3 regions of the Neobacillus sp. SM06 genome follow, and region 1 is predicted to be linked to each of the others. Evidence: riboswitches for the same ligand, from Rfam matches in the RefSeq annotation. Region 1 holds a riboswitch; each other region holds the start of a gene.
The links. Region 1 has a riboswitch for thiamine pyrophosphate ahead of tenI (thiazole tautomerase TenI). Riboswitches for the same ligand answer to the same signal wherever they lie in the genome.
Positions count from the first base shown of each region.

Region 2: another riboswitch for thiamine pyrophosphate. It lies ahead of ACQYAD_RS12650 (solute carrier family 23 protein); the one in region 1 lies ahead of tenI (thiazole tautomerase TenI).
Region 3: another riboswitch for thiamine pyrophosphate. It lies ahead of thiT (energy-coupled thiamine transporter ThiT); the one in region 1 lies ahead of tenI (thiazole tautomerase TenI).

Region 1 covers NZ_JBNWEO010000015.1:353,889-361,574, forward strand. Annotated here, with positions in the region: gene ACQYAD_RS11340 (amino acid ABC transporter permease) at 1-625, shown strand, start outside; gene ACQYAD_RS11345 (amino acid ABC transporter ATP-binding protein) at 640-1,386, shown strand; gene ACQYAD_RS11350 (YbaK/EbsC family protein) at 1,504-2,019, shown strand; gene ACQYAD_RS11355 (DUF2062 domain-containing protein) at 2,029-2,592, opposite strand; gene ACQYAD_RS11360 (acetoacetate--CoA ligase) at 2,915-4,918, shown strand; TPP riboswitch at 5,067-5,175, shown strand; gene tenI (thiazole tautomerase TenI) at 5,291-5,929, shown strand; gene thiO (glycine oxidase ThiO) at 5,913-7,043, shown strand; gene thiS (sulfur carrier protein ThiS) at 7,057-7,260, shown strand; gene ACQYAD_RS11380 (thiazole synthase) at 7,262-7,686, shown strand, end outside.
Region 2 covers NZ_JBNWEO010000015.1:627,183-634,868, forward strand. Annotated here, with positions in the region: gene ACQYAD_RS12640 (acyl-CoA reductase) at 883-2,325, opposite strand; gene ACQYAD_RS12645 (CoF synthetase) at 2,347-3,444, opposite strand; gene ACQYAD_RS12650 (solute carrier family 23 protein) at 3,441-4,742, opposite strand; TPP riboswitch at 4,893-5,003, opposite strand; gene ACQYAD_RS12655 (ECF transporter S component) at 5,052-5,747, opposite strand; gene ACQYAD_RS12660 (ABC transporter ATP-binding protein) at 5,726-7,351, opposite strand; gene ACQYAD_RS12665 (energy-coupling factor transporter transmembrane component T) at 7,333-7,686, opposite strand, start outside.
Region 3 covers NZ_JBNWEO010000013.1:541,839-549,524, reverse strand. Annotated here, with positions in the region: gene ACQYAD_RS07790 (GNAT family N-acetyltransferase) at 105-659, opposite strand; gene ACQYAD_RS07785 (histidine kinase N-terminal domain-containing protein) at 788-1,939, opposite strand; TPP riboswitch at 2,263-2,370, shown strand; gene thiT (energy-coupled thiamine transporter ThiT) at 2,686-3,261, shown strand; gene ACQYAD_RS07775 (FeoA family protein) at 3,426-3,650, shown strand; gene feoB (ferrous iron transport protein B) at 3,650-5,653, shown strand; gene ACQYAD_RS07765 (FeoB-associated Cys-rich membrane protein) at 5,689-5,853, shown strand; one part of gene ACQYAD_RS07760 (IS630 family transposase) at 6,071-6,626, opposite strand; one part of gene ACQYAD_RS07760 (IS630 family transposase) at 6,625-7,097, opposite strand; gene ACQYAD_RS07755 (helix-turn-helix transcriptional regulator) at 7,287-7,686, shown strand, end outside.

The sequences.
Region 1 (7,686 bases):
AATGCTTGAGGGAGCGCAAAATACGATCCTTATGTTTTTGATAGCGATTGTCCTGTCCATTCCGCTTGGTTTTATGCTCACGCTGGCAATTAGAAGCCGATTTAAAACACTATCACGAATAACTCAAGCCTATATTTACGTCATGCGTGGCACTCCGTTATTGCTGCAGTTGCTCTTTATCTGCTTCGGCCTCCCGCTTATCCCCGGTATTGGCCAGTACTTAGTACTCGACCGGTTTGTTGCCGCCGGGATCGGCTTTGTTCTGAATTATGCTGCTTATTTTGCGGAAATTTTCCGCGGCGGGCTTTTGGCGATTGACAAGGGTCAATACGAAGCTTCGCAGGTGCTTGGATTAACAAAGTGGCAAACGACAAGAAAGATCATTTTACCGCAAATGTTTCGTATCGCCCTTCCAGCCGTTGCAAATGAATCTGTAACGTTGGTCAAAGATACGGCATTGCTCTATGCAGTGGCTGTACCTGAATTGTTGCACTATGCCGAAACTGCGGTTAATCGTGATTTTACCATTATGCCTTTCTTCTATGCCGGAGTTATTTACTTAATTATTACATTTATATTGAGTATGTTCTTTAAATGGCTTGAACAACGGTATCAATTCGAATAGGGAGAGTGATGAAAATGGCAATGATCGAAGTTTCCAGCTTGAAAAAATCATTTGGAAAACTGGAAGTGTTAAAAGATATTTCATTTAAAGTAAACAAAAATGATGTTGTTGCGGTTATCGGACCATCTGGATCAGGAAAAAGCACGATGCTGCGCGGTCTTATTCATCTTGAAGAAATAAATGGCGGTACCATCCGTGTGGAGGGCGACTATCTCGTTAAGGAAGGAATTTATTCAAAACCACAGGAGATCAAAAAGGTGACGTCAAAAATGGGGATGGTATTCCAGCATTTCAACCTGTTTCCACATTTAACGGTTAAAGAAAATCTGGAAATTGCACCAAAACTGGCGAAGAATGAATCAACGGAGACGATCGAGAAGCGAAGCAGGGAACTATTGAAAAAAATCGGGATGGCTGATAAGGATACAGCCTATCCGGCAAAACTTTCAGGCGGACAAAAGCAGCGGGTGGCCATTGCTAGAGCGTTAATGATGAACCCGGAAATCCTATTGTTTGATGAGCCAACATCTGCGCTTGACCCGGAATTAACTGGTGAAGTATTGGAAGTCATGAAAGAACTAGCAAAAGAGCAGATGACAATGATTGTAGTTACCCATGAAATGGGTTTTGCCAAAGAAGTTGCCAACAAAGCCATTTTTATGGACAACGGTGAGATTATCGAATCAGCCCCCCCGTCCGAGTTGTTTACAAATCCAAAATTCGAGCGGACAAAAGCCTTCCTGCATCGAAGTTTAAAATAAATAGAGCCCAAGCGGTTCTTTTTTATATGGTATACGTGGAAAGTCCATGCCGACCTCGCGTTTCATCAGCAAAGTTTGGTATAATGCTAGTAAAATTCAAACTGAAGGAGGAAAAGTATGTCGTTTGAAAATGTGACAAGGTATTTTCAGCAATGGAATCGAGAGGCTGACATCATGGAGTTTGAAACATCCAGTGCAACAGTTGGAGAGGCTGCTGAAACGATTGGTGTCATTCCAGCTCGAATTGCCAAGACGTTATCTTTTAGCGGAACTGAAGGGCAAGCAATTTTAGTGGTTGCGGCAGGTGATACCAAAATTGACAACAAGAAATTTCGACATTTTTTTGGTTTTAAAGCCCGGATGCTGGCATCGGATGAAGTGTTACTGCAAACAGGGCACCAAATTGGGGGTGTTTGCCCATTTGGCTTAGCAAGGGAACTGGATGTCTATTTGGATATTTCACTAAAACGGTTTGAAACAGTATTTCCGGCCTGTGGCAGTTCAAATTCTGCGATTGAATTAACAATTTCAGAGCTTTTTCAATTTTCACAGGCAAAAGAATGGATAGATGTATGCAAAGGCTGGGAAGAGACAGGCATACAAAAAGAGCAGGCGCTTCACTCTTACGAGTAAACGCCTTTTTTAGACAAAATTTTTATTTGCTGAATTTCCGCCTAATGCATGCTTTTCGCGATTTTTTTTCATTCTTTTTGCTTTTTCTTTTTCATAAAAATAATGAACAATAAAGTAGGATATGAAACCGAGGATGGTGCCGAGAATGCTCATGCCAATTAACACATTTATGCTGCCGTGCAAAAGACTGCTAAGACTGCTTAAATCACCCTGAAGTAATTTTTGAAACGAGAAGGATGCTCCTTGACTATTAATTTTCACATTTACAGGATAAATTGCTTTGCCGATTGCTTTGGCTATCGGTAAAAGGATCACAGGAAGAAAGGTAAGTTTGCCAATAACGTTGCCAATGATTGCAGCAGGCAGTGAACCCTTTGCAAGCCGAACAAGTGGAATAAAGATAATATAGACTAGCGATGCTGTCGAAATCACCAGCATCTCCAGCCCAAATCCCAAAGCAAAACCGAGTGACACTTTTTTTGCTCCTCCGGGTGAACGAAGCAGTTTAATAAAATTTAATTTAAATGCTCTGCCAATCCGTTGCAAAAAATTGTGTTTTTTTCTTTTTTTCATCTGCAATTCCCCTCTTGAATGCGTTTTTCATCTATAACAATACCACTCCATTTCAGTTGTCCTCTTCTAAAATAACGGGAGTGTTGAACGATTCAGTTTATATTTTCATTATAACGAATGTTTCATGTTTCTACATTCTTATTGTTCCCTCTTATAGTTTTATTTTATAACGATGTTGCTTTTGTTTCATTAATAATTGATTGGAAAAATAAAAAATATTGATGAGGATTCCCACATTTTCTATAAAAAAAGGAAATTGCGAATTACAACGTGTATATGATGATAATAGATGCTTTTAAATGAAAGTGGAAGGGGGATGGATATGACCGCGGAAAGGATGGAAGGAAGATTATTATGGCAACCATCAAAAGAAATCCGGAAAAATGCCAATATGACAAAGTTTATGACATGGTTGAGGGAGATGCGCGGGCTTCATTTTGACACTTATGAAAAATTATGGGAATGGTCCGTTTCCGATATAGAAGGATTTTGGTCGGCAGTCTGGAGTTTTTTTGAAATAACGTCACATACACCTTATGAGGCAGTGCTTAGTGGACGAAAAATGCCGGGAGCACATTGGTTTGAAGGTGCTTCAGTAAATTATGCCGAGCATATTTTTCGATCTGAACGAACAGGACAACCGGCAGTGATTTATCAGTCGGAAATCCGCCCACAAGGCAAACTGGATTGGAGTGAACTGAAGAAAAACACCGCTGCCATTGCTCAATATTTTGTATCAGCGGGTGTAAAGCGTGGCGACCGAATCGCTGCATATGCGTCGAATATTCATGAAACCTTAACGGCCTTTTTGGCATGTGCAAGTATTGGGGCCGTTTGGTCAAGTTGTGCACCTGAATTCGGCTTGATGAGTGTGATCGATCGATTCAAGCAAATTGAACCGAAAATTTTGATTGTCGTTGACGGCTATCGCTACGGAGGAAAAGACTTTGATAGGGTTGAAATAGTAAAAAAGATTCAAGCCGAGCTTTCAACTTTGGAAGGAACCATTGTTATACCTTATCTCCATGAGCAGCCTTTATTAGACGGGCTTGCAAAAACGGTACTGTGGAGTGAACTAATTGAAAGACACAGAGGTGCTTCCCTTGCTTTTGAGCCCGTACCCTTTGAACATCCACTTTGGATATTGTACTCATCAGGAACAACCGGAAAGCCAAAACCGATTGTTCAAAGTCATGGGGGTATTTTGCTTGAACAATTAAAATTGGGAGCCTTGCAAAATGATTTAAAGGAAGACGACCGCTTTTTCTGGTATACCACTACCGGATGGATGATGTGGAATGTTGTTGTAAGCGCTTTACTTTCTGGTTCAACGGTTTTGCTGTATGATGGAAATCCGAGTTATCCAAATGAAGAAACGTTGTGGAAATTTGCTGAAGCTACAAAAATGACGGTGTTTGGAACAAGTGCAAGCTATATAACGGCCTGTATGAAATCTAGTGTGAATCCAAAAGAGAAATATAATCTTTCCCATTTAAGAAGCCTTGGTTCAACGGGTTCGCCGCTTCCTGTCAGCGGTTTTGAGTGGGTGTATGATCACGTGAAAGACGATATTTGGCTTTTTTCGACAAGCGGTGGAACCGATCTTTGTACAGCTTTTGTAGGGGGATCACCCCTGCTGCCTGTTTATGCCGGTGAATTGCAGGCAAGAGCGCTTGGTGCAGCGGTAAAAGCATTTTCCGAGGATGGTATCGAACAAATAGACGAGATTGGAGAGCTCGTGATCACTGAGCCAATGCCCTCCATGCCCATATATTTTTGGAATGATGAGAACAACGAGCGTTACAAAGCAAGTTATTTTGATGTTTATCCTGGTATTTGGCGTCATGGAGACTTTATAAAAATCACATCGAGAGGAAGCGCCATTATTTATGGCAGGTCGGATGCCACGATCAACCGCGGTGGGATCCGCATGGGTACGAGCGAAATTTACAGTTCCCTTGAAAACATCCCCGAAGTGCTCGACAGCCTTGTTGTTGAGATCCCAATTTCAAGTGGCCAATCGTACATGCCGCTATTTATTGTTTTAAAAGAGGGTGCCGAGCTCACGGAAGATGTGAAAAAAAGAGTGAATGGAGCCATTCGCCAAAGTGCATCGCCACGCTATGTTCCAAATGATATTTTTCGAGTACACGAGCTTCCGAAAACATTAAGCGGTAAAAAGCTAGAAGTCCCCATCAAAAAAATTTTAATGGGCACTGCTATCGAGCAAGCGGTTAATCTTGGTTCATTGGCAAATCCGGATGCCTTAAGCTACTTTGGTGAGTTTAAGGAAACACTAAGGAAAAATACTGAAAAAAATGGATGAATTGGACATTGATTTTAAATGAAAACTTAGTGAACAGCCCGATCCAAAACCATTAATGCAAATTTTTGAAAATTTCTATTGCTTTTTATTGACAATCTATTTCATGGTGCTAGTATAAAAGAAGAAGGAAAACAACTGAATACATGAACGGAACCGCTAGGGGTGCCCTTTTAAAGGGCTGAGATTGAAGTGCAACTTCGGGACTCTAAGAACCTGACCTGGATCATACCAGCGTAGGGAAGTGGGAAACAGGATTTTTTGGACGCTGCTAGAATCCATCTAACCACTTCTCCTGCATGGGAGAAGTGGTTTTTTGCTTTTTTAATCCTATTGTTATGATTTGTCAGCGAGTTTAAAAAGAGGTGATAATGAATTAAACATTGTGCAAAAGAACTTCATGTTGTGTCAAACGGGAAAATGCCGATCCCTCAGCTTGTCGAAATACTGGCGGATATTCACCCGTATGTTGCGAAATTTCATTTGCGTGAAAAACAAAAATCGGCTCGGGATTTATATCAAACAATGAACCTATTGACGAAATCCAATGTCCCCGTATCGAAAATCGTCCTAAACGACCGGGTGGATGTTGCGTTAGTGACAGGCGCAGCCGGTGTTCAATTAGCTTGGCATAGTTTGGATGTGTCAGTTGTTAAGGCCAATTTTCCTCGTTTGACGGTTGGTTGTTCCATTCACTCTATTGAAGAAGGAATAAAAGCGGAACAATCGAATGCTGATTATTTACTTTATGGACATATTTTTCCAAGCGGTTCCAAGCCGGGCCTAAAGCCAAAAGGGTTGGAGGAGTTAAAAAAAATAACTGGATTTCTGTCGGTCCCCGTCATTGCAATTGGCGGTATCCTTCCTGAAAATGCAAAGCAAGTTTTACAAGTGGGGGCAAAAGGCATTGCGGTTATGTCAGGGATTTTCGATGCACATGACCCTGTATCGGCTGTTAAAGCCTACAAAAATGAAATTGAAAATGGAGATGTAGAAAGTGGGAAAGGTTTTTGACGTAGCGATTGTTGGTGGGGGTGTAATCGGCTCTTCAATCGCCTATCAACTTGCAAAATCAGGGAAAAAAGTTGTGATTCTTGAAAAATCTTCATTAGCCTGCCAGGCTTCAAGTGCAGCCGCCGGCATGCTCGCTGCTCAAGCAGAAATTGAGCAAGACGGGCCGTTTTTTCAACTTGCTTTGAAAAGTCAGTCCATGTTTCCGCTCATTGCCAGCGAATTATTGGAGTATACGGGAATTGATATTGAGTTTGTCAATAAAGGGATGCTAAAAATTGCTGAAACTGAAGAAATGGCCGCTGCGTTAAAGAAGCAAGTTGCATTTCAACGAAGCTGGGATTCTAGCATTCAGTGGCTTGATTCAAAAGAATTGCAGCATATGGAGTCAAATTTAGCCCCAACGATCGTTGGTGCTATGTATCTTCCAAATGATGGTCATGTTCAGCCTGCAAAGTTATCGCTTGCTTTTGCAAAAGCAGCAGCCCATTTTGGTGCGGAAATCCGTGAAAATACTGAAGTAGTTTCCTTCGTTTATGAGAATGGCCGCATTGCAGGCGTTAAAACTTCCGAAGAAGAAATTCATTGTGAGCAGGTTGTTGTTGCTTCAGGCGCTTGGGCGGCCAAAATTTTGCGAGAGACTGGAATGGATCTTACAATTTATCCTGTAAAAGGTGAATGTTTTTCAGTAAAGCCTGAAAAGCCGTTGATCAATACCACTATTTTTTCCGACAAACGCTGTTATTTTGTTCCTAAAAGAAATGGCGAAGTTTACATTGGTGCCACAGTGGTTGAAAATACATTTGAAAACAATGTCACTGCCGGCGGAATTGCAACATTAATCGAAAGAGCGATGAAGATTGTCCCGCAAATAACCAATGCAAAATGGGAGCGGGTGTGGTCGGGTATCAGGCCGCAGACCGGTGATGGGATTCCATACATAGGTGAACATCCTGTTTGGAGTGGCTTATTTGTTGCCGCCGGACATTTCCGCAATGGAATTTTATTAAGTCCGCTGACAGGAATAGTAGTCGCCCAGCTACTAAATGGCAGTTTGCAAGATAACCAGTTTCTTACTGCTTTTCGTTTGGATCGCAAAAGGGAAATGGTTTACTAGGAGGGGTGAAAGATTGGAAGTTACATTGAACGGGGAACAGGTATATTTGCCTAAGCAAATTATGTTTGTGACAGACTTGCTCGAATTCTATAATGTCCAAAACAAAGTTGTTGTCGTCGAGGTCAATGGAACGATTTTAAATAAGGATGAGCATCAAGAAACCCGACTATCCGATCGGGATAAAATTGAAATTGTTCATTTTGTTGGAGGCGGTTAATATGTTAAAAATTGGTTCGTTATCCTTTCAATCAAGATTATTGCTTGGAACAGGAAAGTATCCAAATTTTGCTATTCAAAAGCAGGCAATAGAAGAATCTGAAGCAGAGATTTTGACATTTGCGGTGCGGAGAATGAATATTTTCGAGGCAAGCCAGCCGAATTTTTTAGAAAAGCTTGACACGAATCAATACACGTTATTGCCAAATACAGCAGGGGCAAAAACAGCAGAAGAAGCAGTTCGCATCGCCAAGCTTGCCAAAGCAACAGGTCTTTGCGATATGATTAAGGTGGAAGTAATCGGCTGTGATAAAACGTTGCTGCCGGATCCAATTGAGACGTTAAAAGCAACAGAAGAATTGTTAAAAGAAGGTTTTAACGTTCTTCCTTATACTTCTGACGATGTTGTTCTTGCCCGTAAGCTGCA
Region 2 (7,686 bases), 270 kb from region 1:
GAACGGTTCTTATTGACCATGAATCCACTTTTTTCCCTCGAAAGGGCGTTATGAACCGTTCTTATTGACCATGAACACTCTTTTTTCCCTCGATAGGGCGTTATGAACCGTTCTTATTGACCATGAACATTCTTTTTTCCCTCGAAAGGGCGTTATGAACCGGGCTTATTGACCGTGAACACTCTTTTTTCCCTCGAAAGGGCGTTATGAACGGTTCTTATTGACCATGAATCCACTTTTTTTCCTCGAAAGGGCGTTATGAACCGCGCTTATTGACCATGAACACTCTTTTTTCCCTCGAAAGGGCGTTATGAACGGTTCTTATTGACCATGAATCCACTTTTTTCCCTCGAAAGGGCGTTATAAACCGGGCTTATTGACCATGAACACTCTTTTTTCCTTCGAAATAGCGTTATGAACCGGGCTTATTGACCATGAACATTCTTTTTTCCCTCGAAAGGGCGTTATGAACGGTTCTTATTGACCATGAACACTCTTTTTTCCCTCGAAAGGGCGTTATGAACCGGGCTTATTGACCATGAATCCACTTTTTTCCCCCGAAAGGGCGTTATGAACTGTTCTTATTGACCATGAATCCACTTTTTTTCCTCGAAAGGGCGTTATGAACCGGGCTTATTGACCGTGAATACTCTTTTTTCCTTCGAAAGGGCGTTATGAACCGGGCTTATTGACCATGAACATTCTTTTTTCCCTCGAAAGGGCGTTATGAACCGGGCTTATTGACCGTGAATACTCTTTTTTCCTTCGAAAGGGCGTTATGAACCGCGCTTATTGACCATTCGCATCCTTATTTTGCTCACGAGGGACTTATGAATCACCCTTATGAAGCGCTATCGAATGCGATTGATTTTTCCATCCTGCCTACTCCACATCCGGATCGTACCATTCAAGTCCTTCCTCAAGTCCCCGTTCAATATCCGTAAAACGCAAGAGGTCGATCAAATTAAACCGACCATCATGATGCCACCCCGGCTTTGCACTGTTCATTTGTCCAATCGGCGATAGGCGGTTGACGCCAAGCGAACCAAGAAAGTCAGCAAGGAAAAAAAGACGATCGGGTGAAACGGCAAGACCGCACGATTGAAGGTATTTTTCAAATTGCTGCATTTTCGAAAGATCGGATTCCAGTTTCTCGGATGCAAACACATGAACAAACCGATTCAGCGGCGATCCGGCAAAACCGGGTTCATCATGATATACAACCGTCCAGGACGTATCCTCTTGGCTGGCATACAAACTGATTTTCGGATTTTCCAACGATTCCAGCTCGGCTTGATTCCGCAAATTGCGAATCGACATTGCTTCCTCATCCGTTATCGATGCTCTTGGTCTTTTTTTAGCATAACGATCAAGTTCGGCAGCCAGCAATTGTGCAAACTGTTGGGGACTGATCGCACCGCCGGCTTCAACGAGCACAGACTGCGGTGACAGACAGCTTTGCTGATCATAGATGGAAACATCTTCGGCAAGCTTATGAACCGTTTCATAGAAATGATCAGGCGTAAGCGCTTCTTTGCCGATGACAGCAAGACTGATTTTATGCCCATAGGTTAAAAACTTTTTTGACAGTGGCACCAATTGCCGAACTGCTTTTACTGCTTTATCCGAACCATAAACGATCACTGCTTCGGAACTGTCAACTGCGGCTTTCTCCAGTTCCGTCATTCCGCCTTTCCAGGGGAGAATCGCAACCGTTTCAGCCAATTGCGGATCCACCTCGGCAAGCGACTGACTAAACAGTACCGGTAGCAGCGGTTCCGCTGTCGATGTTTTGCCAAGATTGGCTGATTTTAATAAAAGCCCCATGATCAAACTCCAAATTTGCACGCCAGGTACATTTCCGGAAAAAACATGAAAAATCGATCGCGGTCCATATGCCCGGCTCATCCCGCCAGTTTTTCGGGGACGAAACTCGTCCAGCATCGCCGGTTGATCAAATTCTTCATCTAAAAAGCGCAGCAATTCTTTTTTTCGAAATGTCCGCATATATTTTTTCAATTCGAGCCGCACCATTTCGGGATCGTATCCAGTGATTTTTGGAATCAGTGTTTCCGCCTGCTTCCGAAACGGATAATTAGGATCAAGCCATTTTTGAACGGTCTGATCAATTTTTTTGACGATATCTTCTGTTGTAAGCTGCGCCAAATAATCGAGGCGGTTTTGTTGTATCTGCAAAGCAATCTCCTGAATTTTTTCATTCGTTAAGACTGGAAAAACCAATTTACAGGATGAATCGACCAACTGTTCACGAACATCAGGTAGATCAACTGATTTTGGGATCCAATACGCTTTGATAACTTCCATTATTTTTGCCTCACTTCCATCTTACCCTCGGTTCGACTGCAGCAGCTGATCAACGGCGATGGAACAGCCTCTTGCTTCAGAGCCTTGTACCCTTCCGAGCAAAACAAAACCATGTTCCGTGCGGTAGCCGATATCTTCTGTTAAAATGGCCAAACATGAATTCCAATTGGCCAGGTCATAATGGGCAATCACACCCACCTTGCCATCCGAAACAGGCTCAAGAGTGTCTGTATCTAAGATTACCGTTTTCACCCAAGCTGGTCCGGCTTTAGCAAAAATGGTCTGCCCGTTTTCATAAGTGGAAAGGATGGTCTGGTCATAGATTTGCGAGCTTAATTCGGTCATCCCGTACATATTGATGACCATGTTCCGCTCCACATCAAAAAATTCCGCAAACATTTTGTATAATTGTTCCATTTCGACTTCGCGAGCCTGCCCTTTAAATCCGCCCGTATCAAAAATTCTGCTGCCTTTTGCCAGCCGAAAGCGACATTTTTGTTCATGAAAATAATCGAGCAGATGCACATAGGCAAACGTCGCACCCATCAGCAAGACCGCCTCGCCGCGAGCCTCGCACTCTTTTAGTGCAGCAGCGACTGCTCCCATATCCAACCCCGCTTCCGAAAAAAAGAAACGGCTATTAGCTGTCCCAAAATAGGTAACAGCATTTGATAAATAACGGGAAAGGGACGAATTTTGATTCAAATCAGCAGCGGGCGACAATACAAAAATCGTCATTTTTTCAACATCCGGCAACACAAACTTTTTAAACGGACCTTTCATTGATGCGTCCCAAACAGCTAGCGTCGGATGATAGTTTTTCCCTTTCGCGTTCGGATTTGTAGTCCCGCTTGTCATAAACACCGCTTCCGCTTCTTCAGGCGGTTCACAGGCAAGTGTTAATTCCTTGAAGCCTTGAATCGGAATCGGCGGAATTTGCTGCCAGTTTTTTATGGTTAAAGGTGTTTTTCGCTTCGTCTGACAAAACTTTTTATAAGGAAGATTGTATTGAAATTGAAAGCGAAACAACTTTAAGGCTGTTTCATTAAACAATGGATCATCATTTCCCTCAATAAATGAAAGGAGATCACTTATGATATTGATCGAATCCGGCCTCATTTACTTTCCTCTTTTCTTAAAATCTTCGGCAAATGAACTAGAATGAGCTGCATGACGATTGATGCAAAAGCTGCGATGAAAATACTGTTGGATAAAAATGTTACCAATGTACCTTTTGCGTCTTTAAAATATGTTGGCAAGCTGATCGCTAACAGCAGCGATAATCCGGCAATCATAAAATTCGTTTCTGTTTTTTCAATTTTTCCAAGCAACGAAAGCCCGGTAAAGACTAAGCTTGCAGCAGCAGGCAAGAAAATCCCGCCAACAACAGCATCAGGTGTCAGCGCAAGCAATGCACCCGCTTTTGGCACAAAGCCTAAAATTAAAAAGATGATTCCGGCGATCAACACGGGCTGCCTCGAGCCAACACCTGTTAAACGCAATAAGCCGACGTTTTGTCCGAACGCGGTTGTTGGAAAGCCCCCGATTAGCGAAGAAACGAAAGAGCCGGCTGCTTCCCCGGCAAACCCGTTGCGGATCCGCCTTGAATCAAGCTTGATATTCAACATTTCAGCGCTGGCCTCATAGACACCCATTGCTTCAATTACGGCAACAACATAGGCAATAAAGAATGTGATGAAAGTTCCCCACTCAAACGTTAACCCGCCATATGGCAGAAAATGAGGCAAGCCGAACCAGCTTTTGTCAGCGATCATAGAAAAATTCGTCTTTCCCAAGGCAAATGCTATGATGTCACCAACAACTAATGCAATCAGAAACGAAAAAGACTTCCATGCCCCTTTGCCAAAAAGGGATAAAAAAATGACAATCACGGTAGTTGGAATCGACATGGCTAGCGTTGTCGCTGAAGCAAAAGTTTTCATTCCCGGTGTTCCGCCTAAAAATTCATATAAAGTAAAACCGGAAAGTGAGATTCCGACTACAAAAATAACGGTTCCAGATATGACCGGTGTAAACAAAGCCTTCAGTTTTCCGATCAGACCTGTAATCGATAAGAAAAAGACAATAATAGCGCTTAAGAAAATGGCACCGCTTGCTGCGGCGAGCCCGTTTGCCTTCCCAGCGGCAATCATAATCGAGTCAAAAGCAGCCGATGGGCCTTGAACAATCGGCAAGCGAACAAGCTTGGTTGCCTGAATGATGGTAACAAGTCCGGCGGCGATAAAAATCGCGTTGACAATATTAGCAGACAGCGTAAGTGGCAGCCCGACCATCGCTGCAACAAAAATCGGATCAAGCCAGACATTCGAAACAAAGACATGCTGCAGTCCATATAAAATTCCTTTTCCTGGCGGCAGTTTTTCGTCAAGTCCGACGACAATTTTTTCAGTTTCCATTTTCATTTTCCCCTTTTTCTAAATAAAATCGCTTCCGTTTTAACAAAAATATGTATAGTATAGCTCTTCTCAATCCCTCCTAACGATTGTTTCCTAAACGTAAAAAAGCCAGGAACCGATTGGAACCTGACTTTTAAAAGCAACAGAAAATCGTAATTTTCGCTACTTTCCTCCGCTGGAATAATCCAGATCAGGTTCGAAGGGTTGAAAAACAAACCGTTTTTCTCTCAGCCTGGTAAAAAGGCACCCCTAGTAGTCTTGTCAAAGTATGTCTTAATCTTATACTTTAGTAAAGAAAAGTGCAACCATTCAATTCTTGAGCAATCCATATTTTTTCCGAAATCTCGACAAAATTTGTAGCCAGCTGTTTCCGAACACAAGCAGAAAAAATGCATTTGAAAGGGCATGGAATGTATCGAACAAGGCACTCCCGGCAAAATAGCCAAGGACGGTCTGAAGCGTAACAGGGTTACCGAGCTGCACAAAGGAAAAGAACCCCCAAAGATTCATAATCCAGCCAAATAAAAAACCCCACACCACTCCAAATACAACTCTGCCGCATTTCCGATTCATGAAGTGTGTACGGCGAAATAAACCAGCCGTAAGACCAACCAATCCCCATGCGGCCATTTGCCAAGGTGTCCACGGTCCTTGCCCCAAGACCATATTGGAGGCAAGCGCAGCCACCGTTCCGATCATCAACCCGCTCTCAGCTCCAAAAACGAAGCCTGACATTATAATGATAAACGTGGTTGGCTGCACACTTGGAATACTTGCAAACGGAATTCGCGCAACCGCCGCAATGGCCGCCAAGACTGCCAGAAGAACGAGCTCTTTTGCTTCCACTTTCCTCTGTTCAAAACGGATGAACAAAAAAACAAGTGAGACAATCACAACCGCAAAGCTGATCGGAAAAAAATAGTCTTCAAACACAAGCGACAACCCCAGGAGGCTGCTAAACAAAAAAAGAAAAAAAAGATGGATTATGAATCTTTTAGCACGCATTGCCGGACCGCCTCCTCAATGGTCAGAACGCCATGATCAGCAATGTGGCGAAAAAGGCGCTGAACCATTGTGGTATAAAAGAAATTGCCATTAAAGAAACGATCGGGAACCTCTTCAGATGCGACTTTCCCCTGGAACAACATTCCACAGGCCGTTGCGTATTGAGCAGCAAATTCAATATCATGAGTGGACATCAAAATGGTCACCCCCGACTCCTTTAAATCGATTAAAATGGAAGCGAGGCTCTTTTTCGAAACAGGATCAAGACCTTTTGTTGGTTCATCAAGAAGCAACAATGCCGGTTTGCGCAAAAGCAAGCAGGCAAGAGCCGCTTTTTGCAGTTCCCCGCCGCTTAAATCGTAAGGATGGCTGTTCATTAAAGCGGAGATTCCAAGCCCCTCCACAAGTTGCTCAACTTTACTGTGATCTGGAATCCCCCATTGCTCCATCGTTGCTTCTAGTTCTTTTCCGACTGTATCGTGAAGGAAAAACAGCTTTGGATTTTGCGGCAAGTAGCCAATTCGTTGAATGATCTCTTTCTTTTTCCAGGCTTTTAACGGCTTGTTTTCGAAAACGATCTTTCCGAACTCTGGCTTTTCAATCCCGCAAACCAATTTTAAAAGCGTCGATTTTCCCGATCCATTTCCGCCCATCATCGCATAAATTTCGCCTTTGTTCAGACGAAAATCGAACCCTTCCAAAACAAATTGTTTCTGCCGATGGTAGCGAAAAAACACTTCTTGAATTTGCAAAAGAGCTTCCCCTGCTGCTTTTCTTGCTGGATTAATCGGATCTGAACGAAGCTGGAAGCGACTGATCGATTGCTTTCCTTCTTTTACTGTTAACGGAGCCTTGCCATCACCGTTTAACTTGAAAAAAAGTGCCGGGATACTTGGTACATAGTCATGATACGGAGAGAACCAAAGCTCTCGCAAAACTTGCCTTGGATCACCTTTGTCTGCTACTTGACCATTCTCTAAAAATACCATTTTATCTGCAAGAGCAGCTAACTCTTCCAGTCTATGTTCGGCTAAAATAATTGTCATGCCAAACTCTTCATTCAGGCGGATCAAAAGATCGAGTAATTCTCTTGCACTAACCGGATCCAATTGCGCAGTTGGTTCATCCAACAATAGAATGTCCGGCTGCATTAGAAGCACAGATGCCAGGTTAATTTGCTGTTTTTTTCCGCCGGAAAGATCTTGCGTCTTTTGTTCAAGCAGCGGCTCCAAACCGAAATAATGCACCATTTCGGCAACCCTGCTCCTCATTTCAGTTGTATCCAGACCCATGCTTTCCAGGCCAAACACCAGTTCATGCAGAACTTCATCAGCGACAACCTGGTTCTCCGGATCTTGAAAAACAAAGCCGATCGTTGCCGTTTCTTGAAGCGGCTCTCCATTTAAGAGAATTTCCCCTGAAAGCTCGCCATGTGGCTGTATTTCTTTTTTTAATAATCGCAAAAGTGTACTTTTCCCTGAACCTGATGGTCCAAAAAGGACAACAAATTGCCCTTTTTCAATTGTTAGCGAAAGGTTGCAAATGGCTGGTGCTGCGGCATCCGGATAGGAGAAAGACACATTTTTCATCTCAATATACGCCATCGAATCCTCCTCCCTACGTTAACCATCAGTGGAAAACTAAGATACAAACATTCAAAAATAAGAACTTCCAAGTCCATTCCGGTTAGATACCAATTTTCAAGACGCGGATAGACCGTTAGATAGCCATATCCGTTTACACGGCCATACGCAATGGCAATAAAGAGAAAAACAAGGAAAAGGCCTGCAATCCAATCTGCTTTTTTTAAAACAAAATATTCATACGATGAACGTTTTCTGAATCCGTATCCCCTGGCATTCATCGAATCGGCTGTTTGGATTGCTTCTTCTAGTGAAAAGACAAGCAATGCCTGAAGAAAAAGCAATCCCGTTTCTAT
Region 3 (7,686 bases), on a different contig from region 1:
AAAGCTGCCGGCACGGCAGCGGAGATACCATTCAAATCGTCTGTATGAAAAACTGCGCGATTGGCTACTTTTATTGTAGCGTTCTTTTTTTGAAAAATCAAAAGCTATGCTGGTGAAATGCGATTCCATTCCCGCGCCAGCATGCTGTAGATCATGATATCATGAAACCCGCTTGCTAATTGCTCACCGTCACGGATTTTTCCTTCTTTGCCAAACCCGAGCCTTTCGGGGATTGCCCGGCTCCTTTTGTTTTTCTCACCGCAGCGAATTTCAACGCGGTTTAATCCTAAATCATGAAAGGCGTAGTTCAGCAGGGCTTGAACGGATCTTGTCATAATTCCATGGCCTTCTGCCTGTTTGGCAAGGTAATAGCCAATGCTCGTTTGCAAATTATGCCAATCGATTTGATGCAGGCCAATTGAGCCAACCAGTTCGCCATTATAAAGAATGCCTGCATTAAATCCGTTATTTTCTGCAAATTGGCGCAGCCAGATGGGAATGACCGCTTCGTATTGAAAAGGGGAATCCATTGTATCCACCCATGGCAGCCATTTGCGCAAATGCTCGCGATTTTCATTGACAAGCTGGTATAGTTTTAGGGAATCCTGAAGCTGAAATAGTTTTAGTTCAATTTCCTGATCCACTTTTAAAGTAAACATCCTTTTACACTCCCAATTGTTGAATCGTTCTGTTTCAATATATGGAAAATGCGCCGGCGAAGATGGTTGTCAATAGAAAAAAAGAAAAACCCGTTTCCTTTAAGGCCGGGTAAAAAAATAGCTTTTTATTATGTATGGCGTTCATTTTCTGCTTTTGGGCCAGCAATTGGGAGTTTAATCGAAAAGGTGGTTTTCGCCGGATTGGATCGGCAAGACAAACTGCCTTTGTGCTTTTCGATAATTTCTTTGCAAACAAACAAACCAAGCCCTGTTCCAAGTTTTTTCGTTGTAAAAAAAGGTTCAAAGATCGTGTTTTGTAATTCTTGCGGGATCATCGGCCCATTATTGGTGACATCGATGGTGATGAAGGAGTGATCCTCCATGTAGCTGTGTATTTCAATCGTCGGGTTTTCTTTGCGATGGTGCCCGAGTACATCAATTGCATTGAAAATGATGTTAATAAATACTTGGCGGATTTCGTCCGCATAGCCTTGCAGCGAAATGTCTTCGGATAATTCTTTAACAACTTTCACCTTGCCATCCAAAATGCTAGGATAAAGGAAATTCAACACTTCTTCAATCAATTGGTTCAATTCAAAAACGACTTTCTCCTTGCCAATCAGTTCTTTTTTTGAAAGGAGCAAAAATTGCGAAATTCGAAAATTTAATTGCTCCAATTCACCGGAAATGATGTCCAAATACCGCATATTCGGGTAATCGGCCTTCAGAAGTTGGATAAACCCCTGGATCGATGTAAGCGGGTTGCGAAACTCATGGATAAAGCTGGAGGTCATTTGCCCCAATAGAGTGAGACGATCCTGATGGGTCGAATCAATAAACTGTGTTTTCTCTTCAATTATTTTGTCCTTCGCTTCCGCATAATGGGAAACAGCGTGATAAAGAAATTGATCGAAAAAGGAGTTGATCAGATTGATCGATTCCTGAACTTCTTCCCATGCCAGCTCAGCATTGCTTAAATACCTGAAAAAGGTTGTTCGGCCAATGTTGACATTGTAGACAAATTCTCCAATGTTGATATTGGCTTTTACTCGTTCCTCGGCTATTTTTAGCGCCAGCTCCCTAATCAGCTCGGTATAATCTTGCTCATCTGATTCAAGTGTATGGAGAAGCAAATTGAAAAAAGCAACAGCATTCTCCGGAACTTTTTCTCTAAAAGGATCGTCATTTGATAGAATATTGGCTCCGCTCCAATCTGAAAGCAGCATTGATTTTTGTTCCTCCAAAAATCGCACCATATGTATTTTTGTACTCGTTTGCATTTTATGGTTCCCCCTATAGCAGTTACAAACCTTGCTTAAACAAATAATTCGCTCATTATACAAAAAATCCTTTTTCCTATCCCAAAAATCATATGTGGAAAAATTTTCATCCTGTTGCACGTTGAGTAAAGAAGATTCAGTAATGACGAGAAAGAAATTGTATGCCTCTATGCTGCTCAAAATAGGAGACCCGCAAGGAATTTCTACGAGCACATATCCAATCCTTATGGGTCGTTAGTAAGCTGTTAAGACCTCTGCTTTTTTGTGCTTGTCATTGTATCTGAATGGAAAAAGTAGTATAGTCGAATTGGAAAAAGAAAGAATCGTTCCACAAGGGGAGCTGCGGCAAAGCGGCTGAGAGTGAACAGTTGTGTTCTGACCCTTTGAACCTGTTAGGTAACGCCAGCGCAGGAATGTGGTTTGCTTGAAAAAGCAATGCAGGCATTTTGGCGCCTGCATTGTTTTTTGCTAACCAGAAATTTATATCCATAAATTCTGAACGCACGACGGGCAGGATGCCCTAGTCAGGCGAAGGCACAGGACGTGCCGTTTTGAGCGTGACGACGGGCAGGGATGCCCTAGTCAGGCGAAAGGCACAGGACGTGCCGTTTTGAGCGTGACGACGGGCAACTACACCTCATGAACCGCCAATGGCTCGCTTTCTTTAGGATCTGTTAAACGAACACAGCTTTTTGAATTTTTTTGCCGTTGCTTCAGCTCCCGAAAATAAAAGGGGGAAAAGAAAAATGGTTCAGGTAAAAAGCAATACATTATTTTTGGTCGAGGTTGCAGTATTTGCTGCGTTAGCGTACATCCTTGACTTGGTAAGCGCATTTGTTTTTTCAAGGATTTGGCCGCAGGGGGGATCCGTATCGATCGCTATGGTGCCAATTTTTCTGATGGCGTATCGATGGGGAATAAAAGGCGGTGTTTTAACGGGATTTTTACTCGGACTCTTGCAATTTATTTTAGGGTTTTCACAAATTTATACGATTTTGCAAGGTTTTATTGATTATTTTCTTGCATTTACGGGAGTCGGACTTGCGGGCATGTTTGCTTCAAAAGTGAAAGCTGGAGTAAACAAACAGCAAAAAGGAAAATGGATGATGTACGCAGCGATTGGCGCGTTTTGGGGAAGTTTTGTTCGCTTTGTCATGCATTTTATTTCAGGCATTTCCTTTTTTGGCTCCTATGCGCCAAAAGGTCAGCCCGTCGCCTTGTATTCGCTCATCTACAATGGTACATACATGCTCCCAAGCTATATACTCAGCACCATCACCGTTATTCTTGTCATCAATGCCGCACCAAAGCGAATAATCTAACATCAAAAAAACAAAGAGCAGACGCTTTTTCTTTTTTTTCGATTATTTATATGTTTTTTCAAACTTTTGTCACAATGTGGGTGCGCTGTCTGGTGTTGAAAAATGATAAAATATACATTAGAAAGAGAATCATTCTCAATTACCTTCTCAAAAGGATGATCGAAATGCTTGGAGAGTTAAAAACAGGGGAAAGAGGAAAAATTATTAACTTATCACAGGTGAGCCGCTTGGTTCAAAAGCGGTTGCTTGACCTTGGATTTACCGAGAGTTCTGAAGTTTGTGTGAAATGCATTATGCCTTTTGGCGGCCCGATAATGATTGAATCATGCGGACAGTGCATTGGTATTCGCCGCAAAGAGGCAGATCGAATCGAAGTGGAGAGGTTATAATGGATGTCGCTCTAATTGGGAATCCGAATACGGGGAAAACATCATTGTTTAATCATTTAACAGGTTCTTATGAATATGTTGGAAACTGGAGCGGTGTAACGGTTGAAAAAAAGGTTGGTATCTTAAAAAACAATAGCGGAAAATTGATTGATTTGCCTGGTGTTTACACACTTAACCCGCTTTCGAAAGATGAAGGGGTTGTAACTTCCTTTTTTTTAAACGAAGCAGCCGACCGTTTTTTAAATATTTTGGATGCATCACAATTAGAAAGAAACTTGCATTTGACAATTCAATTACTGGAGTTTGAAAGGCCGATGCTTGTTGGCTTGAACATGGTGGATGTTGCCAAAAAACGCGGCATTCACATTGATGTTGATAAATTGTCGAAAATGATCGGTGCCCCGGTGGTGCCAGTAGTGGCAAGAAGCGGGAAAGGCTGTGACCAGCTTGTTCAGATGATCACCACTGAAACGGCCACTTCCAAGCAAAAAAATTTAGTTTATTATGGGAAGGAAATCGAAGAAGCTGTTTCCATGTTGGCAACACTTATTGGAGAAAAAGTAAGCCATTCCTATCGATGGCTGACATTGCAATGGCTGGAAGGAAACCAGTACGTGAAAAATTTTTTGTATCGGAGTGCCCCTGCTGAAAAGCTCGATGCCATCTTTGATCGTGTTGAAAATCGGATCATTCAGAAAAATGATACGAAGTCGATACCCCATTTTATTTATAACAAGCGAAAAGAAGTAATCGAAAAGATTTTAGCTGAAGCGGTTCAGAAAGAAAATGCGAAGATTCCATTAACCGAAAAGATCGATGCCATTGTGACGAACCGCTATCTAGGCATGCCGATTTTTTTACTGTTCATGTATTTGATGTTCATGCTTACATTTGATTGGCTTGGAACACCGCTGTCTGATGCACTTGATGCGTTTTTGACAGGACCGGTAACCGCTGGAGTAGAAAAGATGTTAACGATTGTCCAAGCATCTGAATTTATCCATGCCTTGATCATTCAAGGACTGGTAGCCGGTGTCGGCGGGGTGCTTGTTTTTGCCCCGCAAATTTTTATTCTGTTTTTCTTTATCTCGTTGTTGGAAGACTCAGGCTATATGGCGCGTGTAGCACTTGTAATGGACCGGATCATGGAAGGGGTCGGTTTGAATGGCAAAGCGTTTATCCCAATGATCATTGGCTTTGGCTGTAATGTCCCGGGGATTATGGCTGCCCGTACAATCGAAACCCCAAAAGAGCGTCTTTTAACGATTTTATTAACACCGTTAATGTCCTGTTCGGCAAGACTACCTGTCTATGCACTGTTTGTTGGCGCCTTTTTTGCGGGACAAAAGGCTGCGATTGTATTAAGTCTTTATGTAATCGGGATCTTCGTAGCCTTTGTTTTGGCGAAACTCTTTTCTTCCACTCTTTTAAAAACGGAAACTTCCTTGTTTGTCATTGAACTTCCTCCATATCGAATGCCGCAATTTCAATCGCTGTGGCGCAGTACATGGGATAAAGGGAAAGGGTTTATCCGCAAGGCTGGAACATTTATTTTTGCCGGATCCGTGTTCATTTGGCTGCTCTCATATGTGGGCCCGTCCGGTTTCAATGTTGAGATGAATAACAGCTATTTAGCCGCAATTAGCAATCGTATTGCACCGCTTTTGAAACCGCTCGGCTTCGGCACATGGCAGGCAGCGGCTTCATTGATTACCGGATTTTTAGCAAAAGAATCAATTATTTCGACAATGAACATTATTTATTTTGTTCCAAATACGTCGAGCCTTCAAGGGTTGTTAGCTTCTTACTATACACCGCTTGCCGCATACAGTTTTATGGTTTTTATTTTGTTATACATCCCGTGTTTAGCAACAACAGCTTCCATATTGAAGGAAACGGGTTCAAAAAAATGGACAGCATTTGCAATTGGCTACGCACTGACCGTTGCCTATGTATTGGCTTTTTTCGTCTATCAAGGCGGGAAATTGCTCGGATTTGCTTGAAGCAATTACCTGCTTAAAGGAAGAAGGTGAAATGGATGGTAGCCAATTTCGTTATCGGTGCCGTCATTTTTGGGTATGCCGGCTGGGCGCTTGTGCGCTTTATTCAAAAATCAAAAAAAGGAAAATGTGCCGCATGTGAAGTGAAAAAAACGTGTTCGAGTTCCTGCTGTACGCCTACTCAACAGACGATTCGAAAGTAGTGTTTTGATCGTTGAAACTATTCACAACTATTTCTTGGCTATATATATGGAACTAAACAATTTGGTTCTGTAACGATTTCCTAGATTAATGACAATATTCTACAAAATTTAAGCACAATATACCTGCAATCATCGGAGTTTGTCGAATATCGTTTTAGGCTATTTATTGCTCAATCCGATCCTGGCAATCTGGCTAAAGGTGTAATTGAGTCAATAGTTAAAGCTTAAGACATAGACGATTAACGATTTTCATAGGGTCTTTATTGATTTGTGTAATGAATGTCTGGACAGCCACTCTAATTTCTTCTACCGTTTTATAAAAAACATTATAAATAATTGATTTTTTTAACCATCCCCACAGTCCTTCAATTAGGTTTAACTCTGGGCTGTATGGTGGGAGAAAAACAAGTTGCAGATGATCTTTATGGGCTTCGAGAAAAGGTTGAATCAGTTTCGAGTGGTGGATTCTAGCATTATCCAGTATCATTACAATCTTCTCACCCTTGTATCTGACTACAACTTTTTCAAGAAAAGATAGGAAAACTTGAGCATCATAGTGTTCTTCTTCTGTGACAAACACTTCGCCTGTTTCGTAATCGAGGGTACCAATTAATTTAACCCCGTGATGTTTTCCATAAGTAGGTATCACTTTTTGTTGCCCTTTAGGAAACCATGTATTGGCTAAAGCTTGGTAGTCCCTGATCATGGATTCATCTTGAAACAGAATTCGATCAATTTCGTCATTCATCATTTTTTTTAATCGTTTCAAATTCTTGTTTGAACGCTTCCTGTTTCTCGGGGTCAGCCTTTGCTAGGGTATACGTTGGTTTTGTGTAACTAAATCCCAAACGAGTCAACAATCTCCTTACACCCCGGTCCGTATAAACAATGTCAAATGTTTGCTTAATCCAATCGCGAACAAGAAATGAAGTCCAATTCATTTCTGCGGGAAATCCAACAGCAGCTGGCTTTTTTTCAACAATTAACTGATAGAGTTCCTTTTCTTGTTCCTCTGTTAGTTGACAAGGGCGTCCGGGAGATTGTCCGGGAACTAATCCCTCCAAACCGTTAGTTTTATAGGCTCGAACATAGTTATATATAGTTTGCTCCGTACATTCTAAAAGGTCAGCGATTTCTACATAAGTCCGTCCTTTTAAATGCATGAGGATAGCCTGATAACGTTTAAACATCCGTAGATCCCTTAAACCATGCATACAAGCTTTAACTTCCTGAATTGAATCCATGTTTTCATTTTGAAGGATTTTCATTATGTGTCCGCCTTCCTAAAGGTTTTATTTACCTATAAGAATTGGACAAATTTTCTTAAAATCCTTTAATTCCATTTATATAGTGTCGCATAGGCAAAAAACTTTCATCTAGACCTGTTTCTGTGTAATATTACACTAGACGGTATTGAAGGAAGGGCTTTTGTAGTGAACAGAGAAGAAATCATTATGCAGGTATCTGACAAGCTTCGCCTAATCCGTACAGAGGCAGGATATACACAGGATAAAATGGCCGAAATCATCGGCGTTTCGAAAAAAACCCTTGTCCAAATTGAAAAGGGAAGAGTTTTTGCCAACTGGGCAACGGTTGTTTCCATTTGTGCACTGTTTCGCGAAACCGAGACCGTTCAATTTCTATTTGGGAACGAACCGTTAGAAGTATTGGAGACAGTTGCACGGGAAGGAATCGATGTAAGAAAGAAGAAAGCATTAGGCGGAAAAATTTTCTGGAAAGAAATCTCCCGGAAAAATGGCTATTTTTTGCAGCAAAATATTCTTAGTAAGCATTTTCGGATTGTTGATGATAAAAATTATCGGATTTTCAGCA